Regions from separate parts of the Paenibacillus sp. WLX1005 genome, predicted to be linked through region 4. Evidence: predicted binding sites of a transcription regulator. Region 4 holds the regulator's gene; each other region holds the start of a gene.
The links. Region 4 encodes Rex, which represses fermentation and respiration genes when NADH is low (regulators of the CRP and FNR family bind a similar motif). Its sites were predicted from a motif close to TTGTGAAATATTTCACAA; they were not measured.
Positions count from the first base shown of each region.

Region 1: a site for Rex is predicted at 5,856-5,873, ahead of adhE (bifunctional acetaldehyde-CoA/alcohol dehydrogenase). Genes of this name have one in related genera too.
Region 2: a site for Rex is predicted at 6,337-6,354, ahead of ACE3MZ_RS21065 (formate/nitrite transporter family protein). Genes of this name have one in related genera too.
Region 3: a site for Rex is predicted at 6,272-6,289, ahead of pflB (formate C-acetyltransferase). Genes of this name have one in related genera too.

Region 1 is NZ_CP176756.1:3,615,902-3,623,651, reverse strand. Features, by position in the region: gene ACE3MZ_RS15470 (sugar phosphate isomerase/epimerase family protein) at 1-102, shown strand, start outside; gene ACE3MZ_RS15465 (Gfo/Idh/MocA family protein) at 95-1,198, shown strand; gene ACE3MZ_RS15460 (sugar phosphate isomerase/epimerase family protein) at 1,442-2,410, shown strand; gene ACE3MZ_RS15455 (ThuA domain-containing protein) at 2,433-3,167, shown strand; gene ACE3MZ_RS15450 (uracil-DNA glycosylase) at 3,516-4,226, shown strand; gene ACE3MZ_RS15445 (winged helix-turn-helix transcriptional regulator) at 4,423-4,740, shown strand; gene ACE3MZ_RS15440 (Crp/Fnr family transcriptional regulator) at 4,865-5,593, opposite strand; gene adhE (bifunctional acetaldehyde-CoA/alcohol dehydrogenase) at 5,946-7,750, shown strand, end outside.
Region 2 is NZ_CP176756.1:4,920,169-4,927,918, forward strand. Features, by position in the region: gene ACE3MZ_RS21040 (MFS transporter) at 96-1,319, opposite strand; gene ACE3MZ_RS21045 (sigma-70 family RNA polymerase sigma factor) at 1,554-2,459, shown strand; gene ACE3MZ_RS21050 (hypothetical protein) at 2,499-2,633, shown strand; gene ACE3MZ_RS21055 (carboxymuconolactone decarboxylase family protein) at 2,812-3,255, shown strand; gene ACE3MZ_RS21060 (ATP-binding protein) at 3,870-5,078, opposite strand; gene ACE3MZ_RS21065 (formate/nitrite transporter family protein) at 5,360-6,256, opposite strand; gene ACE3MZ_RS21070 (FAD-dependent oxidoreductase) at 6,486-7,750, opposite strand, start outside.
Region 3 is NZ_CP176756.1:3,608,152-3,615,901, forward strand. Features, by position in the region: gene ACE3MZ_RS15415 (copper amine oxidase N-terminal domain-containing protein) at 1-851, opposite strand, end outside; gene nagZ (beta-N-acetylhexosaminidase) at 1,363-2,994, opposite strand; gene pflA (pyruvate formate-lyase-activating protein) at 3,218-3,955, opposite strand; gene pflB (formate C-acetyltransferase) at 3,989-6,253, opposite strand; gene adhE (bifunctional acetaldehyde-CoA/alcohol dehydrogenase) at 6,943-7,750, opposite strand, start outside.
Region 4 is NZ_CP176756.1:3,434,619-3,442,368, reverse strand. Features, by position in the region: gene panB (3-methyl-2-oxobutanoate hydroxymethyltransferase) at 1-408, shown strand, start outside; gene panC (pantoate--beta-alanine ligase) at 405-1,310, shown strand; gene panD (aspartate 1-decarboxylase) at 1,303-1,686, shown strand; gene dinG (ATP-dependent DNA helicase DinG) at 1,969-4,863, shown strand; gene ACE3MZ_RS14615 (redox-sensing transcriptional repressor Rex) at 4,860-5,519, shown strand; gene ACE3MZ_RS14610 (amidohydrolase) at 5,500-6,807, shown strand; gene ACE3MZ_RS14605 (DUF5590 domain-containing protein) at 6,843-7,376, shown strand; gene ACE3MZ_RS14600 (2-isopropylmalate synthase) at 7,615-7,750, opposite strand, start outside.

The DNA.
Region 1 (7,750 bases), 180 kb from region 4:
GTGGAGCAGGATAACAGTCTGCAAGCTCCCTTAACAAGTATCGAACAGAGCATCAATTGGGTGAAAAGTTATGGCGCCAAAGGAGGCGTCGTGAATGTCTGAGCAAACCCTTAATATCGGTATTATCGGATGCGGCGGTATTGCGAGCGGCAAGCATTTACCAAGTCTCGCCAAGCAGCCACTTGCTAAGCTTGTTGCGTTCTGCGATATCGTGCAGGAGCGCGCGGCGGAAGCAGCGGAACAATATGGAGTGACGGACGCCAAGGTCTATACCGATTACAAGGAACTGCTTGCCGATCGCAGTATTGACGTCATTCATGTCTGTACACCGAATGATTCGCATGCTGTCATCAGTATCGCAGCATTAGAGTCTGGCAAGCATGTACTGTGTGAAAAGCCGATGGCAAAAACTACTGCTGAAGCGCAGCAAATGGTTGATGCAGCCAAACGTACAGGTAAGAAGTTATCCATCGCTTATCAAAACCGTTTCCGCGACGACAGTCTATATTTGAAGCAAATGGTCACAGATGGCGATCTGGGCGAGGTATATTATGGTAAGGCGATTGCACTGCGTCGCCGTGCCGTACCAACGTGGGGCGTATTCTTAGATGAGGACAAGCAGGGTGGCGGACCGTTGATCGATATCGGTACCCATGCACTGGATCTGACATTGTGGCTGATGGATAATTACAAGCCCAAAAGTGTGCTTGGCTCCACCTTCCATAAGCTCGGTCCACGCCCTAACTCTGCCAATGCGTTTGGTCCGTGGGACCCAGAGCAATTTAAGGTAGAAGATTCAGCATTCGGCTTTATTACAATGGAAAATGGCGCAGTAATTGCGCTCGAATCCAGTTGGGCGCTGAATATTCGCCAGTTTGGTGAAGCGCAGACTTTGCTGTGCGGAACCGAGGGTGGCGCTGATATGAGCGATGGACTGCATATCAACGGGGAGAAAAATGGGCGTTTGATCGATAGCAAGATTGATCTAGATTCCGGCGGTGTTGCCTTTTACTCCGGAGAAACGGAAGATGCAGGTGCACGAGAAGCTCGTATGTGGTTGGAAGCAATCGTGAATGATACAGAGCCTCTGGTGAAGCCAGAACAAGCGCTGATCGTTACACAGATTCTTGAAGCAATCTATGAATCTGCACGTACCGGCAGAGCGATTGAACTTCAACAACAACCGGCATCTGTATAAAAGAAAAGAACCTCGTGTTTCGTGACCAGGTAGTGTATTGCAATCCTCGTCACGAAACATAGGTGTCCTAAACAATAATTTTTATATGACAAATAAGTAAAATTTTATTAATGAATTTCTTGAAATTTTAAACTTTATTGGTATGGAGTTCGTATTAATAAGTAGAAGCTCATTCGAACCAATCAAACACAACATCCATTCCCCTTTATCTACACAAAACAGTTGAACCAGGAGGAAACACGAATGAAATTGGGCGTATTTATGGTATTGCTGAACAATAAAAGCTTTGAGGAGGCGCTTGACTATGTTGCCGAAAAAGGCGTTAAGGCGGTAGAGATCGGTTCGGGCGGTAATCCGGGTGCGGTACACTGCAAGCCAGACGAACTGCTGGCAGACGCAGGCAAATTGCGCGAATTCAAAAAAGCAGTAGAATCCCGTGGTTTGATCATCAGCGCATTAAGCTGTCATGGCAATCCGCTGCATCCACAAAAGGCGATTGCTCAAGAAGCGCATGACGACTTTGTAAAATCGGTCAAACTGGCGCAAAAATTGGATGTACCGGTTGTGAACACTTTTTCCGGTTGTCCGGGCGATAGTGACAATGCCAAATATCCAAACTGGCCAGTCGCACCATGGCCAACAGATTACAGCGAATTGCTGGACTGGCAGTGGAATACAAAAGTCATTCCATACTGGACCGAGAACGGTAAACTTGCTTCGGATCACAATGTAAAAGTCGGTATTGAGCTGCATGGCGGCTTCTCCGTTCACACACCGGGTACGATGCTGAAGCTGCGCGAAGCAGCCGGTGAAGCAATTGGAGCCAACCTTGATCCAAGTCATATGTGGTGGCAAGGAATTGATCCTGTCGCAGCAATAAAAATTTTGGGGAAAAATGGCGCAATTCATCACTTTCATGCTAAAGATACGATCACGGATACCGATAATATGAATATGAACGGCGTAACGGACATGCACTCCTATGAGGAGATGAATGATCGGGCATGGCAATTCCGCACCGTCGGTTATGGGCACGACTTGAAAACATGGGCTGACATTATTAGCACGCTACGTCTTGTAGGTTACGATTATGTAGTTAGCATAGAGCACGAAGACGGATTGATGTCCGTAAACGAAGGATTTACTAAAGCCGTCCACAACTTGCAGCAGGTTATGATCGAAGAAGAGCTTGGCGAGATGTGGTGGGTCTAAACAACAGGGAGGCACTAACAGTATGATTAACGTAACAGTCTGGAATGAGTTTGTACATGAGCAAATCCGCGATGATGTAAAAGCCGTATACCCGGATGGAATTCACAAAGTACTTGCAGACGGATTGACCAAAGAAGGCTTCGCCTGCCGCACAGCAACGCTGGATCAGGATGAGCACGGTCTGACGGAATCCGTTCTGAACTCTACGGATGTTATGCTCTGGTGGGGACATACTGCCCACGATCTGGTCGACGATGATATCGCCGAAGCAGTCGTACGACGCGTAAATGAAGGCATGGGTCTTATCGTGCTTCATTCTGGACACTTTTCCAAACCATTCAAACAACTGATGGGCACCAGCTGCGACCTGAAATGGCGCGTAGCCGACGAGCAGGAGATCCTGTGGTGTGTCAACCCGACACATCCGATCGCACAGGGCGTTAACCCTTCGATCACACTGGACAAAGAAGAAATGTATGGTGAATTCTTCGATGTACCGGCGCCGGATGAACTGGTGTACCTGAGCAACTTTGAAGGTGGGGAAGTATTCCGCAGCGGCTGTACGTATCGTCGTGGTCACGGGAAAATCTTCTACTTCCGTCCAGGTCATGAAACATACCCTACGTATTATAATCAAGACATTATGCATATCATTGCCAATGCGGTACGCTGGGCATATCCTGCCAGCAACGCACGTCCAGCATTTGGACGCACCGAACCGCAACGTGCAATCGGCAGCAAACTGACCGTATCATAACGGCAGCTTTGCCTGCATAAGAGAAAGGTTAGTACGCCTGTTGATGGTATATCGACAAGCCCACTTTAATCATACTGTAAGCAACCTGTTGTGATTGAGCAGATGGACGGACGGGACGCCTGACTTTTATGTAATACAAGTTCTGTATAATGCCACAATGATTCAAGACAGCATAGAGCATGATTTCTAGGGTGCATCTGCATGGTTGATCTCAACCGGCAGGCGCACCTTTTTCGTTATCATTGTAATGAGGGTAATAAAGGATAGGGTTGTTGTATCTGCTTCATACTCTTGAACCTCACAATCGCAGGTCAAGGTCATGTTGTTACGTTAGAGGAGGCGTTGGAATTGACCGAATATAGGAACAGCAGCCATGAATCTACTTTTCGAATCGGTCATGTTCCGTTACCACCGGAGCTGATCCAATCCTGTCTTAAACGAGTCGAAGGATTACGAATGGAAGGCTTTTTGACCGGCTTTGGCAAATGGCCAGGTTCTCTTATGCTGGTTGGCGAAGCGCCAGGAGCGAATGAGATTGAGCAGGGGCGTCCTTTTTGTGGGCAGGCAGGCAAGGTGCTGGATGGGTATCTGGATATTTTACAATGGACTCGCGATGATCTGTATATTACGAGTGCCGTGCGTAGTCGTCCGTATCGTGATAAGCCAGTTAAGAATCATCCGGAGCGATTAAGTCGATCCAATCGTACGCCAACAACGAAGGAAATACTGGCGTATGCACCCATTCTGGATTATGAGATTGCTACTGTTCAGCCGCAAGTGCTGATTACACTGGGCAATATCGGACTGCATCGACTGATTGGTAACAGTTCCAGCGTATCGCAAATTCATGGACAACCGCGGCAAACTGCTATTCGCCAAGTTGATCCGTATCATCCGGAACAAGGGTATACATGGTCGGAACGTCAATACTGGATTTTTCCGTTGTATCATCCAGCAGCGATTTTATACAATCGTTCGCTAGAACAGACGATTCAGGATGATCTACATCGGCTACGTGATTTTGTCAAAGAAGTCATAAAGTATAAGTCAGAACAATGATTTATTATAAGTAGTTATTTCCAATAGGAGTTGTTGTAAAAATACGACAGAAAGCGCTGAAATCGGCAGGTTTTCGTTTTCTTATAGCTGGAAATGTGTTAAACTATATGTGCTAACTTATTGTAAGTTTACATTGAGAGTTCCGGTACGATAGGCATGATGATATCGGGCTACGGACCAGTAAAGAGGTGAAACGATGGAACAGCATCAGCTGGGTTTATGTCCGCGGTTTGAGACAGCGTTCTCTTTTCTCGGGAAACGATGGAACGGTCTAATTATTCAGTCCCTGATGAGCGGACCTAAACGGTTCAAAGACATATCCAATCTCATCCCGATGATGAGCGACAAGATGCTCTCGGAACGTATGAAGGATCTGGAAGCAAGCGGTATTCTGGTACGCCAGGTATACCCGGAGACTCCGGTACGGATTGAGTATGAACTGACGGAAAAAGGACGCGCCTTGCAGCCTGTGATGGATCAAATCCAGAACTGGGCGGAGCAGTGGGTGGACTAACACGTCAATCAGGCTGATCTGTTGGAGTTTCGGCCATAGAGAAAAAGCTTTCCCCGGTATATTCCGGTGGAAAGCTTTTTTGCTGTATCTGGCAATCTGGTTATACGTGGTGGGGGAGGGGGAATCAGATCCGGCAGATTTCTTTTGGGCACAGTTCGCAGTGACATACTTCTTGCAAAGCTTCCAGATCATGAATAATGATCATGCCATGCTCATATTCGATCGTATCTTTTTTGCGCAGATCGCTCAGCATCCGGTTGACGCTCTCACGCGTAGCACCAATCATATTCGACAGATCGGTATGTGTAATTTTCTTGTTGATCAGAATCGAGCCATCTTCATTATAGTCTTCGCCGTACGTATTGCTCAGACGAATCAGTGTCGAGCACAGGGCACCTGGTTTGCCGTACAGCATCAGATCGCGTACTTTGGTCTGAGTCAGCCGATGATGCGTACCCATCCATTTCATAAAATCAATTGCAAAATCACAATGCTGGCAGATGATTAGCTCTAAGTCTTTGTGATCGACAACCGCTACTTCCGTATCTTCCAATGCTTCGGCGGTAAAGCCGAGACGGTTACCCGAGAACAGGTCTGCTTGTCCAATCATGTCACCACTCTGGTACATGTACAGGATCAGCTCTTTCCCTTCATCGGTCGATTTGGTCAATTTTACACGTCCACTTTTAATGTAGTATAATTTGTCCGACAAATCGCCTTCCCAGAACAGATGCGAACCGGCAGGCACATTGCGCTCCGTTGCGTACGACAGTAAGCGTTCCATATTAACGGGCGAGAAACTGTGCGTATTGCTGTTTTCGTTCTGAGTGATGCGTTCCATTTGATTATTCATGATTCGTCCTCTCCTTTTGTCCCCATTATACGTAGAAAATAACCAGATTGCATTAAATTATAGGAAAAATTAGTAAGATTATTTGAGTTCTTCCACTTTTGATGTGTAATCTCTTCATATGACTCTTATCCATATCGGTTAAAAGTAAAGAAACATTAAACTTTAAAAATTTGTGATTATTTTCACTTATAGTATAACTCTAGTTAATTCAAAATGCAAAAAGAAAAAACGCGAAAACAAAATTTTTAAAAATTAAAATTGATTGTGAAAAAAATCACATTATGATGTATGTCTCTATGCTATGATCAGTGCGTAGACAAAAGCAACACACATTCTGAGGAGGATGAGAGAAATGGCTGTAAAAAATGATGCCGCTCGTACCGTTGAATTGACTGCACAGGAAGAAGTTCAAAAGTTAATCGACAAAGGTAAAAAAGCCACTGCCGCTTTTATGAAAATGGATCAGGAACAAATTGATAACATTGTACAGGCAATGGCACTTGCTGGACTGGACAAACATATGCAACTTGCCAAAATGGCAGTAGAAGAAACAGGTCGGGGGGTATATGAAGATAAAATTACCAAGAACCTGTTTGCTACCGAATACATTTACCACAGCATCAAAAATGAGAAAACCGTCGGTGTAATCGAGGATAACGCGTATGACAGTTTCCAAAAGATCGCTGAACCAGTTGGTATTATCATGGGGATTACGCCGGTAACCAACCCGACATCCACAACAATGTTCAAAGCATTGATCGCAATCAAAACGCGTAACCCGATCATCTTCGGCTTCCACCCATCTGCACAGCAATGTAGCCGCGAAGCTGCCAAAACACTGCTGGAAGCAGCTGTCAAACAAGGTGCACCTGCTGACTGTATTCAATGGATCGATAATCCGTCGATGGATAAAACGAATGCACTGATGAATCACCCTGATGTAGCGCTCATTCTCGCTACTGGTGGTGGCGCAATGGTAAAAGCGGCATATAGCTGCGGTAAACCGGCACTCGGCGTAGGTCCTGGTAACGTTCCTGCCTTTATTGAGAAAAGTGCTGATCTGAAGCAGGCGGTTAATGATCTGATCCTATCGAAATCGTTTGATAATGGTATGATTTGTGCTTCCGAGCAAGCGGTTATTATTGAAGAACCAGTATTCGATCAAGTGAAAAAATTGATGATCGACAATGGCTGCTATTTCCTCACCAAAGAAGAAGTCGGCAAACTGACTGCCGGCGCAATGAACGTAGACAAATGCGCAGTGAATCCGGTAATTGTGGGACAACCTGCTGCTAAAATTGCTGAAATGAGCGGAATCACCGTGCCAGCCGATACCAAAATTCTGATTGCCGAGCTGGAAGGTGTAGGTACTAAGTATCCGCTGTCTGCTGAGAAATTAAGCCCTGTACTGGCTTGTTATAAAGTGAAAAATGCCGAGCAAGGAATTGAACGTGCCGCTCAGATTGTTGAATTCGGCGGTATGGGTCACTCCTCGGCGATCCATTCGAACAATGAAGAAGTGATTCAGAAATTTGCGGATCGTCTGCAAACCGGACGGATTATCGTGAACTCGCCTTCGACACACGGCGCAATCGGTGACATTTATAATACGAACTTGCCTTCGCTCACACTGGGCTGCGGATCGTATGGACGCAACTCGACATCGTCGAACGTCACTGCTGTCAATCTGATTAACATTAAAAGGGTGGCTCGCCGTACCGTGAATATGCAATGGTTCAAAATCCCATCGAAAGTATACTTTGAAAAAGGATCGACGCAATACCTTGCCAAAATGCCAAACATCAATCGTGTCGCGATCGTAACGGACCCGATGATGGTACAACTGGGCTATGTTGAAAAAGTCGAACACTATCTGCGTCAACGTAAAACACCAGTAGCAATCGAAGTGTTCTCCGAAGTGGAACCAGATCCATCGACATTGACGGTAGAACGTGGACGTCAAATGATGGAACGCTTCCAGCCAGACTGCATTATCGCACTGGGTGGCGGTTCGCCAATGGATGCTGCCAAAGGCATGTGGTTGTTCTACGAATACCCAGATGTAAGCTTTGACAACCTGAAACAGAAATTTATGGATATCCGCAAACGGATCTACAAATATCCAAACTTGGGTCAAAAAGCGCAATTCGTGGCGAT
Region 2 (7,750 bases), 1.5 Mb from region 4:
GTGCTGTGCTGTGCTGTGCTGTGCTGTGCTGTGCTGTGCTGTGCTGTGCTGTGCTGTGCCAAATGGTATTACTTTCTACTTTCCAAAAGACAAGCTTACTGTCTAGGCTTCAGCATCACTCCGCGCTGCGCAACACTATGAACCAGATAAAATGCGAGCGACAACACAGCTGCAATCACAGCGACCCATGTCACCGGAATCAATCCACCTTGATCGTAGAATATTCCCATCACGTAAGGTCCGATTACCCTACCAACCGCACCGATGCCACCAGCGACACCGAGATAAAATGGCGCATACGCCCCCGTCCGCTCAGACACAAACGACGGAATCGCCGGAGAGATCAGCATCTCGCCAAATGTAGTCAGAATCATCGCTACGATAAACGCAGGATAGTTGTGAAAACCTAGAATGACGATATAACCAAGCAGGTAAAAGACCGCGCTCGCCGTCATCTGCGCCTGCGCCGTACTAGCGAACCAACGCCGAATCAAGTGAATGAATGGCTGTCCAGCAAAGATCAGAATGCCATTCATCGTCCACAGCAGGCTATAATAGCTGATCAACAGACCAGAGCTGACGATAAACGGCGATACCCCGGTATTCCAGATCGAATTGCCCAGCCACAGGAACAAAGTCGCTACACCCATAAACAGATAAATGCGCACCTGTCCCAGCAACCAGCCCGTACTTTCCCCACGTCCCGCTTTCGGACGACCGGGATTGTTATCGTCGATATGCTGACTGTCGCCCGTACCGATTTTGCTCAAATAAACGAAGAAAAATCCGGCAAACAGCACACAACTCAATCCATTAATTACAAACGACAAATAATACGAAATATCTGCCAGCACACCGCATAACGCCGTTCCCAGCGCTACCCCGATATTGTTAGCAACATACACGATATTGAACAGCTCCCCGCGCCGATCCGCAAAGCGAAACCCGATAAACGCCTGAATCGCTGGCATCGACATAGAGTTGAACAGCCCGATCATTACCATCGCCCCCATAAACCAGTACCAGTGCGTACTGACAAAAGGCAGTGTAAACAAAAACAGTCCATTGAATAGCAGCGATCCCACGATTAGCTTACGCACACCGAGTCGATGATATAGCGAACCACCCAACAGTTGCCCGATAATGCCGCCCAGCGATTGCAATAGCACCACCAGACCGGCATCCTGCATCGGACGCCCCAGCTCCTGATACACAAACAATGTAACGAGCGGCCACATTAACGACCCGCCTGCCGCATTCAGCAGACTGGCAAGCAAAAACACCTGAATTTCCTTTGGATATGATTTGAGCCAGCGCATGATGTATTCCTTTCTATCCTCATTCCAATGTCAGTTCCGATCTAAGCATGTATAATGAAGGCAATGACCTGTTATTGGCTTAACTTGCTACGGAACTTAGCTAAACAGCGCAAATAGCCAAACATACACGCTAACGCCATCTCGTCAAACACATAAAGTCTAGTATGCTTGATCACAATCGCAACGGGCAAGCATCTTCATTGCCGCTTTACACTGATAAGGAGTTGAATATAGATGAAATATCCACAGTCTCCGACATTGGAGCAGCTGTACGAGGAATACTATACCTTGTTAACTGCTGTCGCTTACCGGATGACCGGTTCGCATGGCGATGCCGAAGATATGGTGCAGGATGTATTTGCTCGGCTGACACAGGAGCCGCTTGCAGACATTACTCATATCAAAGCGTATTTGATTCGTGCTGTCACCAACCGTAGTCTGAACCTGCTGCAATCTGCCCGCAAGCGGCGCGAGCTATACCCCGGCCCATGGTTGCCCGAACCGAATGTACTGCCGCTCCATTCTGCCCGGCATATAGAAACGGCTTCTCTGTCCGCGCAGCCTGCCATTACAACAACTGATGCGGCAACCATACATTCCCACACCCCGTCTACTCGTCCATTGCCACTATCCATACAACCGTTACTGAACGACAAAGTCACCGGATTTTCCGATTCCGATAAGCAAGGCACCGAGCAGCTTATGCTGCGCCAGGAAGAGATCAGTTATGCCGTGATGGTCATGCTGGAGCAACTTACACCAGTGGAGCGAGCAATCTTCGTACTGCGGGAATCGTTTGAATTGGATTATAGCGAGATTGCCAGTTATGTACATAAGTCCGAAGCTGCCTGTCGTAAAATATTAAGTCGCATCCGCTCCCGTCTACAGCCCGCCAGTCACGCAGAAGCTGATGACCGACTCCATACGATGAATCCTACAATACAGAGCGAATATTTTGCTTCAGCCTTTTTGCAAGCAGCACGTAGTGGGAATTTCACCCCGCTGCTGCATTTGCTTCAGGACGATGTGCGCATGTACACCGATGGCGGTGGCAAAGTGCGTGCTGCGATCCGTCCAATCTTAACACGCTATCGTGTAACTACGTTTCTACAAGGCATTGCTGGCAAAGGTGCAATGTAAGGAAATTGGTCAGTCATTTCCGTCAACGGCGAACCGGGCTTGCAGCTGATTCGGGATGGACAGCCTGTGTATGTGTTCTCGTTTGCATATGGTATGCAGGGACAGGTAGAGCATATTTATATGATCTCTAATCCAGATAAATTAACGAGAATCATGGCGCAGCATACTGTGTAAACCAAGTGCAATATTGGCATTCACTATACTTGTCACAACCTCCTTCGCTATCTTGTCTGTATATAAGAGGGCACTTCTTCAACGCTGTGCCTCTGTATACTATTTGTGTCGCACACCAGGAATATGATTTCATAGCTTATCCCTGATGTGCGACAACCATTATGAGGAGGAAATCTCTATGCAAGTACGTCTCGACCATTACAAAGCGAACCCCGGTGTTTACAAAATGATGCTACAGATGGAGCAGTTGATCAAGGAGCAGGAATTGGACCCTGTATTATATGAATTGATCAAAATCCGCGCTTCCCAGCTCAATCGCTGCGCCTTCTGCCTAGACAAGCATATCCGCGATCTGCGCAAGATGGGCGAACGCGAAGAACGGATTGCACTACTGAGTGTCTGGCGTGAAACGCCTTACTATACCGATGCCGAACGTGCGGTTCTGCATTTGACTGAAGTGGTCACGGATTTGACGCATCAGGGTGTGCCACAGGATGTGTACGATGCGGTGCTGGAGCATTATGATGAGCAACAGTTTATGACCATCTTAACTGCGATTAATGCGATCAATTGCTGGAATCGGATCGGTGTGGCGACTGGAATGTTTCCCGGTTGCCGCTAATTGCAGATCGGATCGATGCACGTTATGATGCACATCCTAACGTAGACATCATGATATTCAATCTGATGATGAAGTTGAATGTTTCGACAGATGCTAAATAATGCCGAAATAGCGTTTCGACTTACTGTATTTGCGGTCTGTATGTGCGTTATATTGGCGTTCTTTTCCTGCGTATATGTATACAAAATAGCAAAGTAGAATTTTTTCGTTTTTTTGAATATAGCTATGTTTCAATCACACACTTACCGTTTAACAATAAGTAACGGCATTTGGCAAGAGTGATGTCCCCTTCATTCTTACCTTCTGTCATATCATGGACCACTCCCGGAATCCGCCATACTACGGTTTCGTTCCCCCGAACCGAATTATGGCGGATTTCATTTTGCCTACTATTGATTACATCAAAACAGGACCTGCTCTGAGGATGCAGGTCCTGTTTCTTCATATATTCTGTTCCGATGATTGTTCTACAATTTGGTTTCTTTGCAACATAGCCGAGATGACGAACGCCATTCATTGGCACGGTCAAACCTTCTCATTTTTACTTAGCTGCATCATATAAGCTAGTTGTAGTTATGATCTCGTTGTATTCATAATCTGGCTATATCACTTCATTACCGTTTCCCTTGTTGCAGTGCCAAAATGCTGTTCAGCAAATGCAATTTGCGAATCGGCTTGGTGATTACCGTCTCAAATGTATCGCGGAACTCACCCTCTACTTTCTCACCGAGAGGAGCTAGTAAGAACAACGGCTGCTTCTGAATCTTCGTCCGCTCTCTCATCCAGCGTTCGCGATCAATGAGCACGAGGTCCACCAGTACGAGATCATATTCATGATGATACAATTCGTCAAAGAAACGTTCATCCATCTCGTGAACGACGGTTACCTGTGCATTCCACTCATCTAGCATATTGCGAAGTAGCGTACGGCAAATGCTGTTGTTCTCCAACAGCAGAATACGAGTATCATGCAATACGCTATTTTGGAATGGAATCGACGGCAGATCCGTATACCGTTCAAAATGCAGCACGATATCAATCGCTGTACCGACACCATCCATGCTTTTGGCTTCAATCGTTCCGCCCATCAGTTCAACGAGCTGCTTGCAGATAGCCAGTCCAAGTCCCGTACCTTGATGCATATGCTCACTCTGCTCATGCATTTGAGTGTAAGATTCAAAAATATGCGCCAAACGCTCCTTCGGAATACCAATCCCTGTATCTTCGACACAGATCTTGACGGTTAAACGATCTGGCTGCTCATCGGGCAACAGAAACAGCGAGATTGTAATATCTCCTTGTTTCGTGAATTTGATCGAATTTTGCAGTAAATTCATCATAACCTGTCTGACTTTGAGTGCGTCGCCAATAACAAACAGCGGAATATCTGAATGTACATTCAGATGAACATGTACGCCTTTTTCAAATGCACGCGGCGATAAAGCATATGTCAAATCTTCAATTGTATTAATCAAATCAAACGGATCGCGATTCAATTTCAACTTACCAGCTTCCATCTTGCCAATATCCAGCAGGTTATTAACGAGCGCCATCAACGCTTCACTACTACCGTTCAGTATCCCCATATAACTTTGCTGTTCTTCATCCAAAGATGTATTTTGCAAAAGTTCAATCATGGACAGAATGCCGTTCATGGGTGTACGGATTTCATGGCTAAGCATGGATATAAAGCGTGCCTTATTCTCGGCTTTCTGCTCGGCAATCATCAATGACTGCTCATGATCGTCCAACTTGAGCCGAAGCCTAGCTAGCTCCTGTTCCATTTCTTGTTGCTTTTCAATTAGTTCGTTTATCTTTTCCATCTTGCACCTCGAGAATCGTTCTGTACAAAATTAATCATTTCACAAATCCTGTATATCACTACAATTTACACTATTACCCGTATCTTATGATTTAAACCAATTTTATAATTCGAAACCTACTTAGCTATCAATTTGTGAAATGAGACCTGTAATAATAAGCAAAAAGCCGGGACTTCGCCCGTGCAACATGGGCGTCTCGGCTGACTTCTTGCATCATGGATCATACAGTTGGACTAACCAAATGATCCTACTTGCGTAATGTGCTACAGATCAGGATTGCATCAATGCGTCTGCTCGCTATGCTGCAATGGCATCGCCGTCGCAGAAGCCGCTGTATGTTCGTTCAGCGCCGACTGTGTTGATACGCCATGCTGCCCACTAGCATTGCCTGCTGCTGACATGGTTGCATTGGTGGGACGGATATACGCGGTAAAATACGCGCAAGCAACAAACAACGCACCACCAGTCAGATTACCAAGCCAAACAGGTACGAAGTTCATAAAATACTGTTCCCATGAATAATGACCTGCGAAGATCGCTGCCGGAATCAGAAACATATTAGCGACAACGTGCTGGAATCCAATGGCAACAAACGCCATCGTCGGGAACCAGATGCCCAGCACCTTGCCACTGATGTTATCTGCGCTGTACGACAGCCATACAGCGAGTGCGACCAGCCAGTTACAACCGATACCGGAAATGAACATTTGCAGGAATGTGCCTTCCAGCTTGTGCCCTGCCATCTCAACCGTCTTCGCCAGATACGGTCCGGTTTCCGTCAAACCAACGATATGTCCGAAGAAATACGCGACGAACAAAGCACCAAGCATATTCGCAAGCGTAATTGCTACAAGATTGCGCGCTACTTCCATCGTTGTAATTTTACGTGCCATGCGTGCCAGCGGAACCGCCATCATATTCCCAGTTAACAGTTCACCACCAGCGATTAGCACCAGAACAAGTCCGACCGGGAATAGCGAAGCTCCGACAAAATTGGCAAAGCTGCCCCATTCTTCCGGCATGCTGGCAATGACCCGAATATCTAACAAAAATCCAAGTGCGATAAAAGCACCCGCCAAAAATCCAAGCACCAGCATCTGCGTCCAGCTGGAGCGTGCTTTGGTCACTCCAGTGTCAATCGTATTCATCGCGATTTGCTGCGGTTTGTAGTAAGCCATGAAGGGTTCTCTCCTTTGAATGTATGGTCATCCGTTTCGGTTAGCGGATATTTTCATATTTCAATTTTAATGAATTTACTTTGTGAAAAAAGTAACATTTGTCACGATGAAGAGAATTTTTACGATAAACTGCGAAATTCATCACCATACATCGACGCAGACAGCCAAATAAAAAAGCCGCCATCATCAGATGGCGACTACAATGAACTTGTATCCTATGCAGATATGATTACACGTTCACGGTTTCTTTTTGCGCGACTTGTGGCAGTGCTTGCAGACCGACGCTGTTCAGGTAGTTCCACGGTTTGTTGTAGTGTGGTTGGAAGAAGAAATCAACAAAGGCAAGCTGATCAACCGTCATACGCGCCTGAATGAATACCGAGATCGTATTGATCGATTGCGTCAGATCGGCGTGCGACATGATCTGTGCACCAAGAATGCGACGGCTACCTGTTTCATAAACGACTTTCAGAGTCACTTTCTCATGGGTTGGCATGAATTCAGGACGGTAGTTGTCGTGAATAGTCGATGTTTCTACGTCCAGACCAGCAAGGCGTGCAGCGACTTCGGTCATACCGGTTGCAGCGATGTTTTCTTCATAAATTTTGATACCGGATGTGCCTTGTGTACCAAGATATTCAGTCGTCGGGTTCACCAGATTGCGGGCAACGAGTGTACCCATGCGTACCGCATTGGTTGCCAGCGGGATGTACGCGTGTTGCTGGGTTGGGTTGTAGAAGATCGCACAACTGTCACCAGCGGCGTATACGTCTTTTTTGCTCGTTTGCATGTAGTTGTCAACGACGATTGCACCGTTTGGCAGCATGTCCACCTGACCTGCCAGCAGTTCGGTTTGTGGACGGAAGCCGATGCACAGAATGACCATATCGGCGGTGTGTGTACCTTTATCGGTAACGACGGTATTTACTTTGCCATCGGTGCCTTCAAAGCGTACGACTTTCTCATTCAACGCCAGCTGGATACCTTGCTGTGTCAGCACTTCTTCGGTACGAGCGGTAAATTCAGGGTCAAGGTATTTGCTCAGAATGCGTTCTTCGGCATCGATCAGCGTCACTTGTTTGCCGTTCATTTGGAACGCTTCGACCAGCTCAACACCGATGTATCCAGCACCGACAACAACGATATGATTGGCAGATTTGGCTTTCTCAATAATTGTATTCGAGTGATTAAAGTTCTTAGACAATACGATATTATCTAGTTCAATGCCCGGGAATTTGGGAATGATCGGCCACGAGCCAGTCGTAACGATTAACTTGTCAAACGTATCTGTCAGCTCGGTTCCGGTCGTCAGATCGCGGGCAGTCAATGTTTTGGCGTCGGTGTCGACGGAAGTGACCTCGTGCAGCATTTTGGTGGTCACACCCAGTTCAGCTAGTTGCTGTGGCGACGAGTAGAACAACCCGTTCGCATCTTCTACGACACCACCGACATACAGCGCGATACCGCAAGACAGGAACGAAATATTGTCATTGC
Region 3 (7,750 bases), 170 kb from region 4:
GTTACAACGTGAGCACCAGCAGTCGTGAAGATGTCCTCACGTCCGGTCCAACGCTCATCAACAATGGTAGCTCCGTTGGATGAACTGGATTGCGTTTTGTATTGTACGGTTGTTTGTGTAGCATAGATGTCTTTTGGCGATACCGTAAAGGATGCGGTTGGTTTCACCTGAAGGTCCATGATGACCATTTTACCTTGTACTGTATACGGAATACCCAGTGCGGCAGTGATGGAAGTGAGCGGCACCATAAAGGTTCCTTTTTGCTGGAACGATGCACCTTTCATCAGCGATTGAACGCCGTTTACTGTGTAGTACTTGCTGTCTGTTTTGAAACGCAGTTCTTTGCCGTCTTTGGTCATGACGGTTTCTTTGGTTACGGAATCGTATGTAAGCGTAAGGCCAACACGTTCCACCAGTGCGCGTACAGATACATAGGATACACCGTTTTTGACAGTCATCGGCTGATTGGAGAAATACAGCTTGCCATCACGGTAAATCTGATTGGAGTTCATGAGGAAGATCAATTTGTTGGGACCACCCGAATACACGTCTGTGATTACAGTCGGTGTAGTCTTTACCGGTGTAGTCGTTGGAGTTGTCGGCGTCACCGGTGTGGTAGGCGTCGTTGTTCCATCTGTTCCTGTCGTACCGTCTACGCCTGTTCCGTCACCCGTTGTTGTCGGATCAGTCTGAGGTACAGTAGTCGTAGCAGAATTGTCGCTATATACATCCTGCTGAACAACTCCATTTGCCGTATCGCCTTCTGCTGCGAAAGCCTGCGCTGCTGGGAACGCTGCCACAACCTGTGTGAAGGCAAGTACAGCTACTAGTATGCTTTTCTTGAATTTCATCGTTCGACTCCTTCTTTTATCTGTTTTCTATAACCGAGATGTCAAAGAAAAACTCCCCCTGAAAGGCACAATTCCCTTCACCATCGCAGGTCGAAAGTCGGTTGCTGCAAAGGCAAAATTCCATTGTTCCCCCGCGTCCACTTACTCGACGCTTACATGACACATTAATAAGACGCGACTTTTTTTGAAAAGTTTCTCCTGAATATCGCAAACACTCATTAAAAGTGATCTATTCACAATTCGTTCACATTTGTATACAGAGGGGGGTATGCTTATTGTTCTGGGATATGTACATTACCATATGCTGTTGCAGCAGTGCGTCATTCCTTGCTCCATACAGAAAAAGCCTGTCCATCCGCAGATCGACAGGCTTCATTGCACGCACTGGCGCTTGTATGTTATTCATCACATGACCGGAATAGAAAAGCATTGCCCGATGTAACGATATAGCTTCTTTGAACATCCCGTAAAAGGTTATGCTTCAAATGATATGCGCTCCTCACAGGCAAAGTCAAATTTGCACTGTATAGTCTGCATTCAGACTGACAGGCAGCTTGCCAGTCGCTGTCTCCGTACCCGCTAGCACCGCTGCCAATGCTTCCACCGCATACTTGCGATTCTCATAAGTACAAATATAAGTACGCAGCTCTGGCAGTTCGTTCAGATCATATGGATTGCGCATCGATACAACGATTAGCGGTACGCGCAATTGTTCATGCAGACACTGAGTTAGTTGCGCCTGTTCTGCTGGCAATTGTCCGGTAGACGTATATGTAACCTGTACGACAAATCCTGACTGCTGCGCCTTCTGTAGCGTTACTAGGCGCTCCTCTGCATCCGGCTCTGTACCGATGATCAGTCGCTCTGCCGGTAAGCCGAGCGAGGTTAGCACTTCCGCCAGATTACGATCATGTCCAACCGCTTCTGCTACTTCAGTACGCCGCGATAGCTGTGGCCAGATGACCAGTCCTTGCTTGCCATCAGCAGCGGGTTGCAGTGGTAGCTGGTGATCATCCTTAACTACGGTGATACTTCGTGCAGCGATGGCTCGCAGTACATCTGCACTTTGTTCATTACCGAGCAATGACAACCATTCCTGTTCACTCATCGGTTGACGATCCATCTGCCGTCTTGCTTTTAACTGCAATATACGTGTAACGGATTCATCAATCCGCTGCTCTGATATTCTGCCTTGCTCTACCGCGTGCCGCACGGCTTCGATCGCAGCAATCTGTTCCTGCAACGTATGGCTAACGAGTAACAGATCCGCTCCTGCCTCCAATGCCATAACGGTCGCTTCAGGAATCGGAAAATGCTTCGCAATCGCGTGCATCTCCAAACAATCCGTTACGATAACACCATCGAATCCCAACTGCTGACGCAACAACCCGGTTAGCACACGATGTGACAACGTCGCTGGGATGGGATCAGGTTCAAACGCCGGGAATATCACGTGCGCCGACATGATCAGATCGGTACCGGCAGTAATCGCTTCTCGAAACGGCAATAATTCGATCTGCTCCAGACGCTGCACATCATGAAGAACCGAAGCCAGCCCGTAATGCGAATCGACCTCGGTATCGCCATGTCCCGGAAAATGCTTGGCGGTCGCAGCTACTCCCTGCTCCTGCATAGCAGTAATCGCCGCCGCACCATGAGCAGCAACAATGTCTGGCTTTTCCGAATAGGAACGCACGCCAATCACCGGATTACGCGGATTGTTGTTCACATCTACACACGGCGCAAAATTCACATTGATCCCCAGCGCTCGCAGCTCACGCGCACTAATCGATGATGCCGCCGCAGTCCATGCCGGATCACCGGTTGCACCAAGCGACATATTGCCCGGAATCAGACTGAGTTCTTCCTGATCAATCCGACTGACCATTCCACCTTCCTGATCAATCGCAATCAGTAACGGTGGCAAGCCCTGATTATAAGCCTGTTGCTGTAGCTCTATCGATAACTGATAAATCTGCTGCGGTGTACCAATGTTGCGGCGAAAATAAATCACCCCACCAATCTGATAATCCGCAATCAACGTCTCCATCTGTGCATCCGGTACAATATCATGAAATCCGCATACGAATAACTGTCCAATTTTCTGTTCCAGCGTCCACTGATCTGTATTCATAAATGACATTTGTATCCCTCCTGCGGATCTGTTGTACACTCGATCCGGTATGGTATGTATTGTTATTCAGTATAAAGTGCCATTCCCTATGCAACAATTGGACAAATTGTACAAAAAAACACCCTGTCCGAAGACAGGGTGCATAGAAGATGAAACGATAAACCTGTGTGTAAACACACATTCATAAGTGAGGATAATGATAAGAGAAGTCTGTATACCTGAGGCAAATTCTTTATACGCAGGCTCCTTGACGACGTCCCTGTTCGATCAAGCGATACGCCCGTTCCACTTCAGCATCGGTCGGTGATGGCACGCCATCCAGCGGATAGAGGCGGCCCAGCGACTCCCATTTATAGATGCCCATCTGGTGGTATGGCAGAATCTCGAATTTCTCCACACCATGCAATGTAGCGATAAATTCGCCGAGTGCGATCAGGTCTTCTTCCGCATCGTGAATACCTGGTACAAAGACATGCCGTATCCACATTTTGCGTCCATGATCCGATAACCACCGAGCCAGTTTCAGTGTGCGCTCATTGGATACGCCGGTCAGTTTTTTGTGCTTTTCATTATTAATATGCTTGAGGTCGAGCATGACCAGATCGGTCACATCCAATAGATCGTGGATCTTCTCCCCATCGTTGTAGCCGTTACTATCAAGGGTTGTATGCAGATTCCAGCGTTCTTTGACCTCTTTAAACAAAGCTTTTACGAAAGGGGCTTGCAATGTCGGTTCGCCGCCCGAGACGGTGAGTCCACCGCCAGAACTGCGATAGTAGCTTAGATAAGGTTGGATTTCGGCGAGAACCTCCTCCAATTCCATCACCTTGCCTCCGTCCAGATTCCAGGTATCGGGATTGTGACAATACTGGCATTTCATCAGGCACCCCTGCATAAATAGTACGAATCGAATACCTGGACCATCGACAGTACCGAAGGTCTCCAGCGAGTGAACACGGCCTGTTACCATGATCATTCAGCCCCTTTCATTAGTATTGCAATATTACATTGCGTTGTGGAACGTACGGTTGATTACATCAAGCTGTTGTTCTCTGCTCAGTTTGATAAAGTTGACGGCATAACCGGAGACACGGATCGTCAGCTGTGGATAGTTCTCTGGATGATCCATTGCATCCATCAGTTGTTCGCGGTCAAATACGTTGACATTCAGATGGTGAGCGTCGCTACCGAAGTAACCGTCCAGCATCGCTACCAAATTGGCTTTGCGTGTTTCTTCTTCTTTACCCAGTGCTTTTGGCACGATGGAGAAGGTGTTGGAGATACCATCCAGGCTATCTTCGTATGGCAGTTTGGCAACGGAACTCAGAGATGCCAGTGCACCTTTTTTGTCGCGTCCGTGCATTGGGTTAGCACCTGGTGCGAACGGTTCGCCTGCTTTACGTCCATCAGGGGTAGTACCTGTTTTCTTACCGTATACGACGTTCGATGTGATTGTCAGTACGGATTGTGTTGGCATTGCGTTACGGTACGTTTTGTGCTGACGAATCATGCTCATGAACGTTTCAACGAGTTCAACAGCGATCTGATCGACACGATCATCGTTGTTACCATAGCAAGGGTAGTCGCCTTCAATTTCAAAATCAACGGCGATGCCTTGTTCGTTGCGAATCGGTTTTACTTTGGCATATTTGATAGCGCTCAGGGAGTCAGCTGCAACCGACAGACCAGCGATACCGCAAGCCATCGTACGCAGAATGTCACGGTCGTGCAATGCCATTTCGATACGTTCGTAGCTGTATTTGTCGTGCATGTAGTGGATGATGTTCAGTGCATCCATGTACACTTTGGACAGCCATTGCATCATTGGTTTGTAACGATTCAGCACTTCATCGTAGTCAAGATACTCGGAAGTGATTGCCGGGAATTCAGGACCAACTTGTGCGCCCGATTTCTCGTCTTTACCACCGTTGATAGCATACAGCAATGTTTTGGCAAGGTTGGCACGTGCGCCGAAGAATTGCATTTGTTTACCGATGCGCATTGCAGATACGCAGCAAGCGATACCGTAGTCATCGCCGTAGATTGGACGCATCAGATCATCATTTTCATACTGGATGGAGCTTGTTTCGATAGAAACTTTAGCACAGTATTTTTTGAAGCCTTCTGGCAGTTGATCGGACCACAGTACGGTCAGGTTCGGTTCCGGTGCAGGCCCCAGATTGTAGAGGGTGTGCAGGAAGCGGAAGCTGTTTTTGGTAACGCGTGTTTTGCCGTCCATTGCCATACCGCCGATGGATTCCGTTACCCAAGTAGGGTCACCACTGAACAATTCATTGTAATCTGGTGTACGCAGGAATTTGACGATCCGCAGTTTCATAACGAAATGGTCAACCAGTTCCTGTGCTTGTTCTTCCGTCAGTGTGCCTTCTTTTACATCGCGTTCGATGTAAATATCCAGGAAGGAAGATACACGTCCAAGCGACATTGCCGCACCGTTTTGTTCTTTGACAGCTGCAAGGTAACCGAAGTACAACCATTGGAATGCTTCTTTGGCATTTTGTGCTGGTTTGGAAATATCGAAACCGTGTTCAGCTGCCATTTGTTTCAGTTCGTTCAATGCTCTGTACTGTTCGCTGATTTCTTCACGTTGGCGAATGGTTGTTTCATCCATGTATTCGCCCAGTGTTTCATCATGCTCACGTTGTTTTTGCTGCATCAGGAAGTTTACACCGTACAGTGCAACCCGGCGATAGTCACCGATAATGCGACCACGACCGTAAGCATCTGGCAGACCAGTAACGATACCGGATTTACGTGCTGCGCGAATCTCAGCAGTGTAAGCATCGAATACACCTTGGTTGTGCGTTTTGCGAATATCAGTGAAGATGTCGATGACAGATTGTGGAACTTCGAATCCGTATGCTTTACAAGCGTCAATTACCATCCGAATACCACCGTAAGGTTGAATCGAACGTTTGAAAGGTGCATCTGTTTGAACACCGACGATTTGTTCTTTGTCTTTGTCTAGATAACCCGGACGGTGCGATACTATCGATCCTGGTGTGTTTACGTCTACATCCCATACACCGCCACGCTCGCGCTCTTCTCTGGACAGCTGGGAAACGATTTTCCACAGATCGTTTGTATTCTGAGTTGGACCTGCGAGGAAGTTTTCGTTGCCAACATAAGGTTTGATATTTTCGTCAATAAAGTTTTTGGTGTCTACATGAGTTGTCCATTTGCCTGTGTTAAAACCTCTCCAGGCTTGTTGCGATTGATCTTGTACGTTTCTTTCGATTACCGACATTGATAATCCCTCCATTATTTGTGAATTAAATCACAAATTTTGTTATGAGTTTGACTTAGTTGTCTCGCCGCCGGTAACTTGTGTTCCGGCTATGTCCTTATTATGCAGGATGATGGATGGTATTAATGTGATTTTTATCACAATTACACAGTTTCATTATGATTTTTATCACTTTCTGTCATTGATACAGTAAAATTTTAAATATGATACAGATAATCCTCCTCATCCCCGGACATATGGTAAAAATGTAACGTTGCGAATCCCATATTCCGCTTCAGGCTTGATACAGACAGGCAGCAAATCCAGATACAGTTGAAGCGATTTTGAATAGTGCAAAATGGAACTGCTGCAATTTGAAATGCCTTCCGCTTCCTTCAAGTTATATCCACATACGATATGGGATTGTCGTTGATCCCTCCTTGTTCGTCCTAATTAAAGCAATATCCGCTGATTGCAATCAGGTACGCCGTAGTTGTCACTTCAATATACGGACACGTTTTGAAAGTAAGTGTCCACCTCATCACCTCCTTTCCGGAATGAGAAAAAAGGCTGCTGTCAATCCGTACTCACAGCGGATGACAGCAGCCCATATTATTAGGGAGGAGAAACTACATATGACACATAGGGTGATACATGGGAAGCATGCAACTGTTCATTCGCAACTTCGGCTTATACAGCCGTTAGATCATTTATTCAAATTTGCCATAGAACGCGTTGCGGTATACATCAGCCAGTTCGGTAACGAGTGGCATTTTTGGATTGGCTGTGGTGCATTGGTCTTCAAATGCGCGGTCTGCCAAATAGTCGACATGTGCTTCAAAGTCCTTAGCGTCAAAGCCCAATTCTTGGAATGTCTCAGGGATACCCAGTTTTCGGTTCAGATCGCGAACAGCGTTCACGAGGCTGTTCACACCTTCTTCAGTTGTACGTGCAGGCAGTCCCAGAATGCGGGCGATTTCAGCATAACGTTCGTCAGCGATAAAGTGCGAATATTTAGGGAACGATGCGAATTTGGTCGGTTTTTTCGCATTGTAACGGATCACGTGTGGCATCAGGATCGCATTGGTACGTCCGTGTGCAGTGTGATATTGTCCGCCCCATTTGTGTGCGAGACTGTGGTTAATACCCAAGAAGGCGTTGGCAAATGCCATACCAGCAATTGTGGAAGCATTGTGCATTTTCTCACGAGCCAGTTTGTCGCCAACCAGTGCCGACTGCTCCAAGTATTGGAATACCAATTGGATCGCTTTGATCGCCAAACCGTCCGTGAAGTCATTTGCCATATTCGATACATATGCTTCGATCGCGTGAGTCAGCACGTCCATACCGGTATCTGCTACCGCTACGCGTGGCAGGGTGTAGACGAATTCTGGATCGACAATTGCTACGTCTGGAGTCAGCTCATAGTCAGCCAGTGGATATTTGGTATTGCCTTTTTCCTTGTCAGTGATAACAGCGAACGAAGTAACTTCCGAACCTGTACCCGATGTCGTTGGA
Region 4 (7,750 bases):
CGCATTCAGGGCAAGGACGAGCAGGACGCTCAGCGTTTGCTGAACGATGCCAAGGCACTGGAAGCTGCCGGAGCATTTGGCATCGTGCTCGAGCTGGTTACCGAGGATACCGCTGCTCGTATTACTGGTGAGCTATCGATTCCGACTATCGGGATCGGTGCAGGACGCGGCTGTGACGGACAGGTACTCGTCTTCCACGATGTAGTGAAATATACCGACAGCTATCGCGACAAACGCTTTGTCAAAACGTACGCGGATATCGGCACGACGATCCGTACCGCATTGGAGCAATATGTAAATGAAGTGAAAGACCGTGCCTTTCCGGCAGAACAGCACGTATTCAACCCGGATGAAAAAGCACTCGATTCCTTGTATGGACAACAACGGAAGGTGGAGAATTTATCGTGAAGGTAGTACGCAGCATATCCGAAGTCAGACAGCAGGTGAAACGTCTTCGCGGAGAGCGTTCCGTTCAGGGACACGAAGCTACTGTTGGATTCGTTCCAACGATGGGCTTTTTGCATGATGGACATGCCAGTCTGATGCGCCGTGCCAAGCAGCACAACGATATTGTGGTGATCAGCATTTTCGTTAATCCGATTCAGTTTGGACCAAATGAAGATTTTGAAAGTTATCCGCGTGATGAGCAGCATGATCTGGCGCTGGCGGAACGACAAGGTGTAGATGTTGTGTTTATGCCGGGTGTAGACGATATGTATCCAACACCGACCAAAACTCATGTGAGTGTTGCCGAATTGACGGATTCGCTCTGTGGCGCTTCGCGTCCTGGTCATTTTGACGGCGTGTCAACTGTAGTGACCAAGCTGTTCAATATCGTGAAGCCGGATGCCGCTTTCTTCGGGGCAAAAGATGCACAACAGGTCGCTGTCATCAAGCAAATGGTGATCGATCTGAATATGGACATCGAAATCGTACCGTGTCCGATCATTCGTGAGCAGGACGGTCTGGCGCTTAGTTCGCGCAATGTGTATTTGTCGGATGAGCAGCGCAGCCAGGCGCTCGTGCTGTCGCGTTCGCTGGAGCTGGTGAAGCAGCGTATCATGGAGCAGCCGGACATGACTGCTGGTGACGTTCGCAGTATGCTGCGTCGCGAGATTGGCACATCGTCTATCGCAGTCATTGACTATGCCGAGATTATGACGTTTCCACAGCTGGAAGCATTAGACGATACAGTCGTTGTCGGCGATATCTCCTCCGAGATCATTATGGCGCTGGCTGTGAAATTCGGCAAAACGCGTCTGATCGACAATGTCATTATGGAAACGAAAGGGGTCGCCCTGCATGTATAGAACAATGATGAAATCCAAAATCCACCGCGCTACCGTCACCGAGGCGAATCTCAACTACGTCGGTAGCATCACAATCGACGAAGATCTGATGGACGCCGCCGATCTGCTGGAAAATGAAAAAGTACAGATCGTTAATAACAACAATGGCGCGCGTCTGGAAACCTACGTCATCGTTGGTCCACGCGGCAGCGGCGTGATCTGCTTGAACGGTGCAGCTGCCCGACTGGTGCAGCCCGGCGATAATGTGATCATTATCTCGTACGCAACAGTGGATAACGCGGAAGCGAAGGAGCATCGTCCAACGGTCGTATTCGTGGATGAGCACAATAAAGTCGTAATGGAAGCTCACAAGGAAGTTCACGCGACGATTGTGTAAGATCGTCACGATACCAAAGAATGCCCTGCTTGATGCAGCGGCATTCTTTGCGTTTAGTGGAAGTTGTACAAATCTATGGAACAACCGTTCGATTTGCGGTATACTGTAATCATTCATAAACGCCGAAGCAGGGTGATACTGTGCGAGCCGATTCGCGCCCGGTATCACCTTTTGTTGTGATTGCACATGGCTGATTTTCAAAACTGCGGTCTTCTGGTATGCTGATAGTTGAGTATGTTTACACCAGGATCAGACAACTGCAGGGAAAGGATTTAGACATCCATGAAATTTGCTGTACTGGATTTTGAAACAACAGGAACCCAATCGACGGATGATATTATCCAGGTGGGACTTGCCATTATAGATCATGATTTAACGATTTCACAAGTATATAGCTCGATGGTCAAACCGTCTGTTTCTATTCCGGCGTTTATCAGCGGGTTGACTGGCATTAGCAATGACGATGTGAAGGACGCACCGGAACTCGACGATGTGATGCTGGATATGATTCCGTTGCTGGAAGACGCTGTACTGGTTGGACATAATGTAGGCTTTGACCTTGGCTTTTTGCAGCGTGCACTGGATCGTACCGGATACTTGCCATTTACGGGTCGTGTGCTGGATACGATGGATTTTCTGCGGATTTTCTTTCCGAATCTGCCTAGTTACCAGCTCAGTATGGTTAGCAGTTCACTTGGCTTTCAGCATGATCGTCCGCATCAGGCGGATAGCGATGCGCTGGCAACGGCTTACGTTTTCTTAAAATGTATAGAGGAGCTGGATGAGCTGCCGCTCATTACGGTACAGCGGTTGTCCGAGCTGTTCGACAATCAGGATAGCGATCTGGGTTGGTATTTTGACGGTGTACGTATGCAGCGTGAAGCACAGCCGGTACAGGATTTGGACAGTCATCGCTTTTATCGTCAGCTGGCACTCAAAGTAGGCGACTGGATCGATATTCCGTCCGCCGAGGATGAGCGCGGCAATATGCCGCTGGCAGATACGTCCTTTGAACAATTTTTGGAGCAGGTCAAAGATAATCTGCGCAAGCTATTACCGGATTATGAGGAACGGCAACCGCAGAATCATATGTTTGACGAGGTGATCAAGGCGCTGTCAGATGACAAGCATCTACTGATCGAGGCAGGTACGGGAACGGGCAAATCGCTCGGTTATTTGCTGCCTTCCATTTATCATAGTGTCAAGAATAGTGAGCGCGTCATGGTCAGCACGCATACGATCAATCTACAGGAGCAGCTGCGCGAGCGCGATGTTCCGCTGTTGACGCAGGTGATTCCGTTTGCTTTTCGTGCTGCCGTGTTCAAGGGACGACAGCATTATTTGTGTCTGCGCAAATTTGAGCATAAAATAAATACAAAAGAATTCCAGAGTCCGAAGGAAGATGTGTTGATTGCAGCTCAGATGATCGTCTGGCTGACAGCAACTGAAACCGGAGATGATGAGGAATTGAATATGGGCAACCGCGGCGGTGAATTCTGGGAAACGGTCGCAAGCGATACCGACTCTTGTCTGGGACGCGCCTGTCCGTGGTTTAAGCAATGCTACTATCACCGTGCCAAGCATGAAGCGGGAGCCGCAGATGTAGTGATCACGAATCACTCCAAGCTGTTTACCGACATCAAGGCAGGGCATCAGTTGCTGCCTTCGTATGAACGACTGGTCATCGACGAGGCGCATCATCTGGAAGATGTGGCAGGGAAGCATCTGGGCATGCACATGAAATATTTCACATTGGTGCAACCGTTGCTGCGCCTGTTCAAGGATAGCAAAAATGGTCAGCTTGCCGTACTGCGCCAACAGCTAGGATCATCCGGCAGTGAACGCGGCATGGAATGGGCGATTGCGATCGACAATCTGTATCCTGAATTGACGGATGTCAAAGAAGATTGGGATAAACTGAGCGAGTTGCTGTTTGCCCTTCTGCCACAGCGCAGCGATGCCGCACCGGGTGAAGCGAGTCAATTTACCCTGCGTCTGTTACCGCAAAACAAGCCCGAAGAGTGGGAAAAGATATCGGAACTGGAAAATCGCATTCATATTGCGCTCAGTCAGATCATCCGTCAGGGCGAACAAATGATGGGCAAAATCAAAGAGTCCGATGATATCTTGGCTAACGAAGGATTGGTTACCGACGTGACCGGACTGTTCAAAGATCTGGGTGCGGTACGCGATGATTTGCGTCATTTTGTTAAGCTGGACAGCGTAGAGACGGTGTACTGGTACGAAGCCAATGGCAATTACCGTAGCAAGTCGCTGCAAATGTATGCTGTTCCGGTTGATGTAAGTCAGCAGCTCAAAGAGCACTTTTTCGATAAAAAGAAAAGTATCATTCTAACGTCTGCAACACTCTCCATCGACAAAACATTCCAGTATATGATCGAACAGCTGGGACTCAAGGAAGCGGAGCAGCAGAACAAGCTCAATACGGTCATGCTAGAATCGCCATTCAATTATCGCGAGCAATCGCTTGTATTGATTCCGCGCGATTTTCCAAGTCTAAAAGGCAATGTGGGCGATCAGAACTTTGTGTCCATGCTCGCCGATTCGTTGGCAGATGCTGCCAAAGCGACAAGAGGACGTATGCTGGTATTATTTACCTCCTATCGGATGCTCAAGCAGGTGTATGAGCCATTGAAAGAGAATTTATCTACAAGTGAGATTGCCGTATTCGGTCAGGGCGTGGATGGCGGCAGCCGCACCAAGTTGACGCGTCGTTTTCAGGAGCATCCGGCTTCCGTATTGCTCGGAACAAGCAGCTTCTGGGAAGGCGTCGATATTCCAGGCGAGGCGCTGACCTGCTTGGCGATTGTGCGGTTGCCATTCCAGCCGCCAAATCATCCGCTCGTAGAAGCCAAAAGTGAACGTTTGAAAAAAGAAAAGAAAAACCCATTTATGAAATTATCCGTGCCGCAGGCAGTGATCCGGTTCAAGCAGGGCTTTGGACGTCTCGTCCGAACGGCAAACGACCGAGGAATCGTACTCATTTATGATACGCGGGTGATAGAGGCATATTACGGCAGACATTTCTTGTATTCCCTGCCGGGTCCCAAAATGGAACATATGCCGACCCACCAGATGATTCCCCGTATCGCCGAATGGCTGGAACAACGACCGCTTGAAACGGAAGCTGCAAATCAAGAGGGGGAGCAAGCATGAAATCCGAAAAAATATCTGAAGCTGTCGTGCGAAGATTACCTGTCTATCTGAGATATCTGAATGAGCTGCATACCCGCGAGGTGCCTACTGTTTCCTCGCAGGAGCTGGGGCAAAAGCTGGATCTGAATCCGGCACAAATCCGCAAGGATCTCGCCTATTTCGGCGACTTTGGACGCAAAGGCATTGGCTATGATGTATCGTATCTAATCGAGAAGATTCGTCATATTCTGAAGCTGGATCAGCAGATCAATGTGGCACTGATCGGTGCCGGTAATCTGGGACATGCTCTGTCCAACTATAATGCGTACTTACAAGAAACGATGAAGATTATCGCTGTATTCGATTCGTACGAGCCGAAGGTCGGCAGCAAGATCAATACATTGACCGTACAACCGATTAGCGAATTGTCGCATGCGGTAAAAGAACAAAATATCCGCGTCGGCATTATCACTGTGCCGAATACGGAAGCGCAGCGTGTCGCGGATCAGTTGATTGAAGCGGGCATCGAGGCGATTCTGAATTTTGCACCGATTATTTTGAGAACACCACCGCATGTGCGTGTGCATACAGCTGATTTTACGACCGATCTGCTCAGTCTGGCTTATTACCTTGAAGATGGAAAGGAATTAGAAATTAATGAACAACTCTCCGAGTAAATGGATCATCAAAAATGGTATTTTCGCCGTACCTAACGCCGAGAAGCCAGTACTGCACGGTTATATGGTCGTTGAGGATGACCTGATTACGTATATTGGCGAAGAGGAGCCACAGGTAGGCGATGACGTTGCTGTTGTGGACGGACGCCACCAATTCTTCATCCCGGGTCTAGTGAACAGTCACGGTCATGCGGCGATGTCGCTGCTGCGCGGCTTCGGCGACGATCTGGCGCTGCAAGTATGGTTGCAGGAGAAAATGTGGCCGATGGAAGCCAAATTTACGAGCGATGATGTCTACACTGGAACCGCGCTGTCGGTACTGGAAATGCTCAAAGGCGGCACTACCACATTCCTCGATATGTACGATCGTTCTGAGCGTGTCGCAGAAGTCGTAGAGCAATCCGGCATGAGAGCCGTACTGATGAGAGGCGTTATCGGTCTGTGTTCAGAAGAAGAACAAAAGCAAAAGCTGAACCAATCGATTCAATTCGTACGCGACTGGCATGGCAAAGCAGACGGACGCATCACAACGATGATGTCTCCGCATGCGCCTTACACCTGTCCGCCTGCTTATATCGAGCAATTCGTGCAAGCTGCACACGATCTGGATGTGCCGCTGCATACCCATATGTCCGAAACGATTGCCGAAGTAGAGCAAAACGTTCGTGATTACGGTCTGCGTCCGGTTGCCCATCTGGAGAAATTGGGTATGTTCACCCGTCCCACATTGCTGGCACATGCCGTGCATCTGAATGACGAAGAGATTGCTACACTGGCAGCTCATAACGTTACTATTTCCCACAATCCGGGTAGCAACCTGAAGCTTGCCAGCGGTGTAGCACGCGTGCCGGATCTGTTAAAAGCCGGTGTCATCGTATCTCTCGGTACAGACGGCCCAGCCAGCAACAATAACCTTGATATGTTTGAGGAAATGCGTCTAGCAGCGCTCATTCACAAAGGTGTATCTGGCGATCCAACCGCTGTACCTGCATCGGAAGCATTGCTCATGGGTACAGAATACGGTGCCAAATCGGTATTCCTAAACAATACTGGTACGTTCAAAGTCGGTATGAAGGCAGATATTACGTCGCTCAATATCGATCAGCCGCATTTCCTGCCGTTCACCGATTTTATTTCTCATACGGTCTATTCTGCATGTGCCAAAGACGTGCTGCATGTATGGGTAGATGGCAAACAGCTGATCAAAGACGGTGTATCGCTGACACTGGATGAAGAGAAAATTCGCCGCGAAGCACAATCGGCATTTGAAGGCTTGCTTACACGCTGACCGAAAGCGTAACGATACAGAAAGGATGGCGTGTCTTGCGAAATTTGGGAACGGGTAAATGGATTGCGATCATCATTACAGTGGTCGGTCTGATTATTCTGGGTGTAAACCAGTTTTATGTACATGTGATGGCAAAGCCGTGGAGTCAGGAGCAGGCGGCACTGGAAGTAGCGCAGCAAAATGCCAAGCTGTCTGCTGTAACGACAAGCTATCACTCCGTATGGAATGAAAAGTCCATCTACTGGGTCATTCAGGGTCAGAACGATCAGCAGCAGGATGTGATGGTCTGGGTAAAATTTAACGAAGACGGTACACCAGCTGAAGGCACTAACGCTGTACATGTCGAGAAAACTGCCGGTACGATCACACAGCAGCGAGCAGCAGAGCTGTTGCAACAAGATCTGCCCGGCGCCGAGGCAGTTCGCGCTGTCCCCGGCTCGTACAACGGCAAGTATGCTTGGCAAGTATTTGCCAAGTCGGGCGATACGTATTACTACGTATTTTATAACTTCCGCGACGGCACTAAGCTGGGCGGACCAATGCAATTGCCGAATACGCTCACTCCGTAATATGAAGCTGTGCTGATGATGTTATATACGACCATCTGTATGTACGAGAAACTCTAACAAGAAATTTCAACAAGGAATTTCAATAAGAAATTCTAATGAGAAGTTCTAATGAGAAACTCCATGTATAAAAAGAATCCGACGACACGCAAAGCTGCGCATCGTTGGATTCTTTTTTTGTGAATCGTTCACCGATCGGTATACTATTTTTCTTGGATTGACCAGTCGGTTTTATCAAATGTTACACACGGGATAATTGACCTTCTCCAGTTGCACCGCCGGATGTATCCAGCACGATTGCATTGACCCCATTCAAGAAAGCAAGTCCGCTCGCCTTGATAATATCGGTATCCATCGCTTTGCCCGTATACAGACGA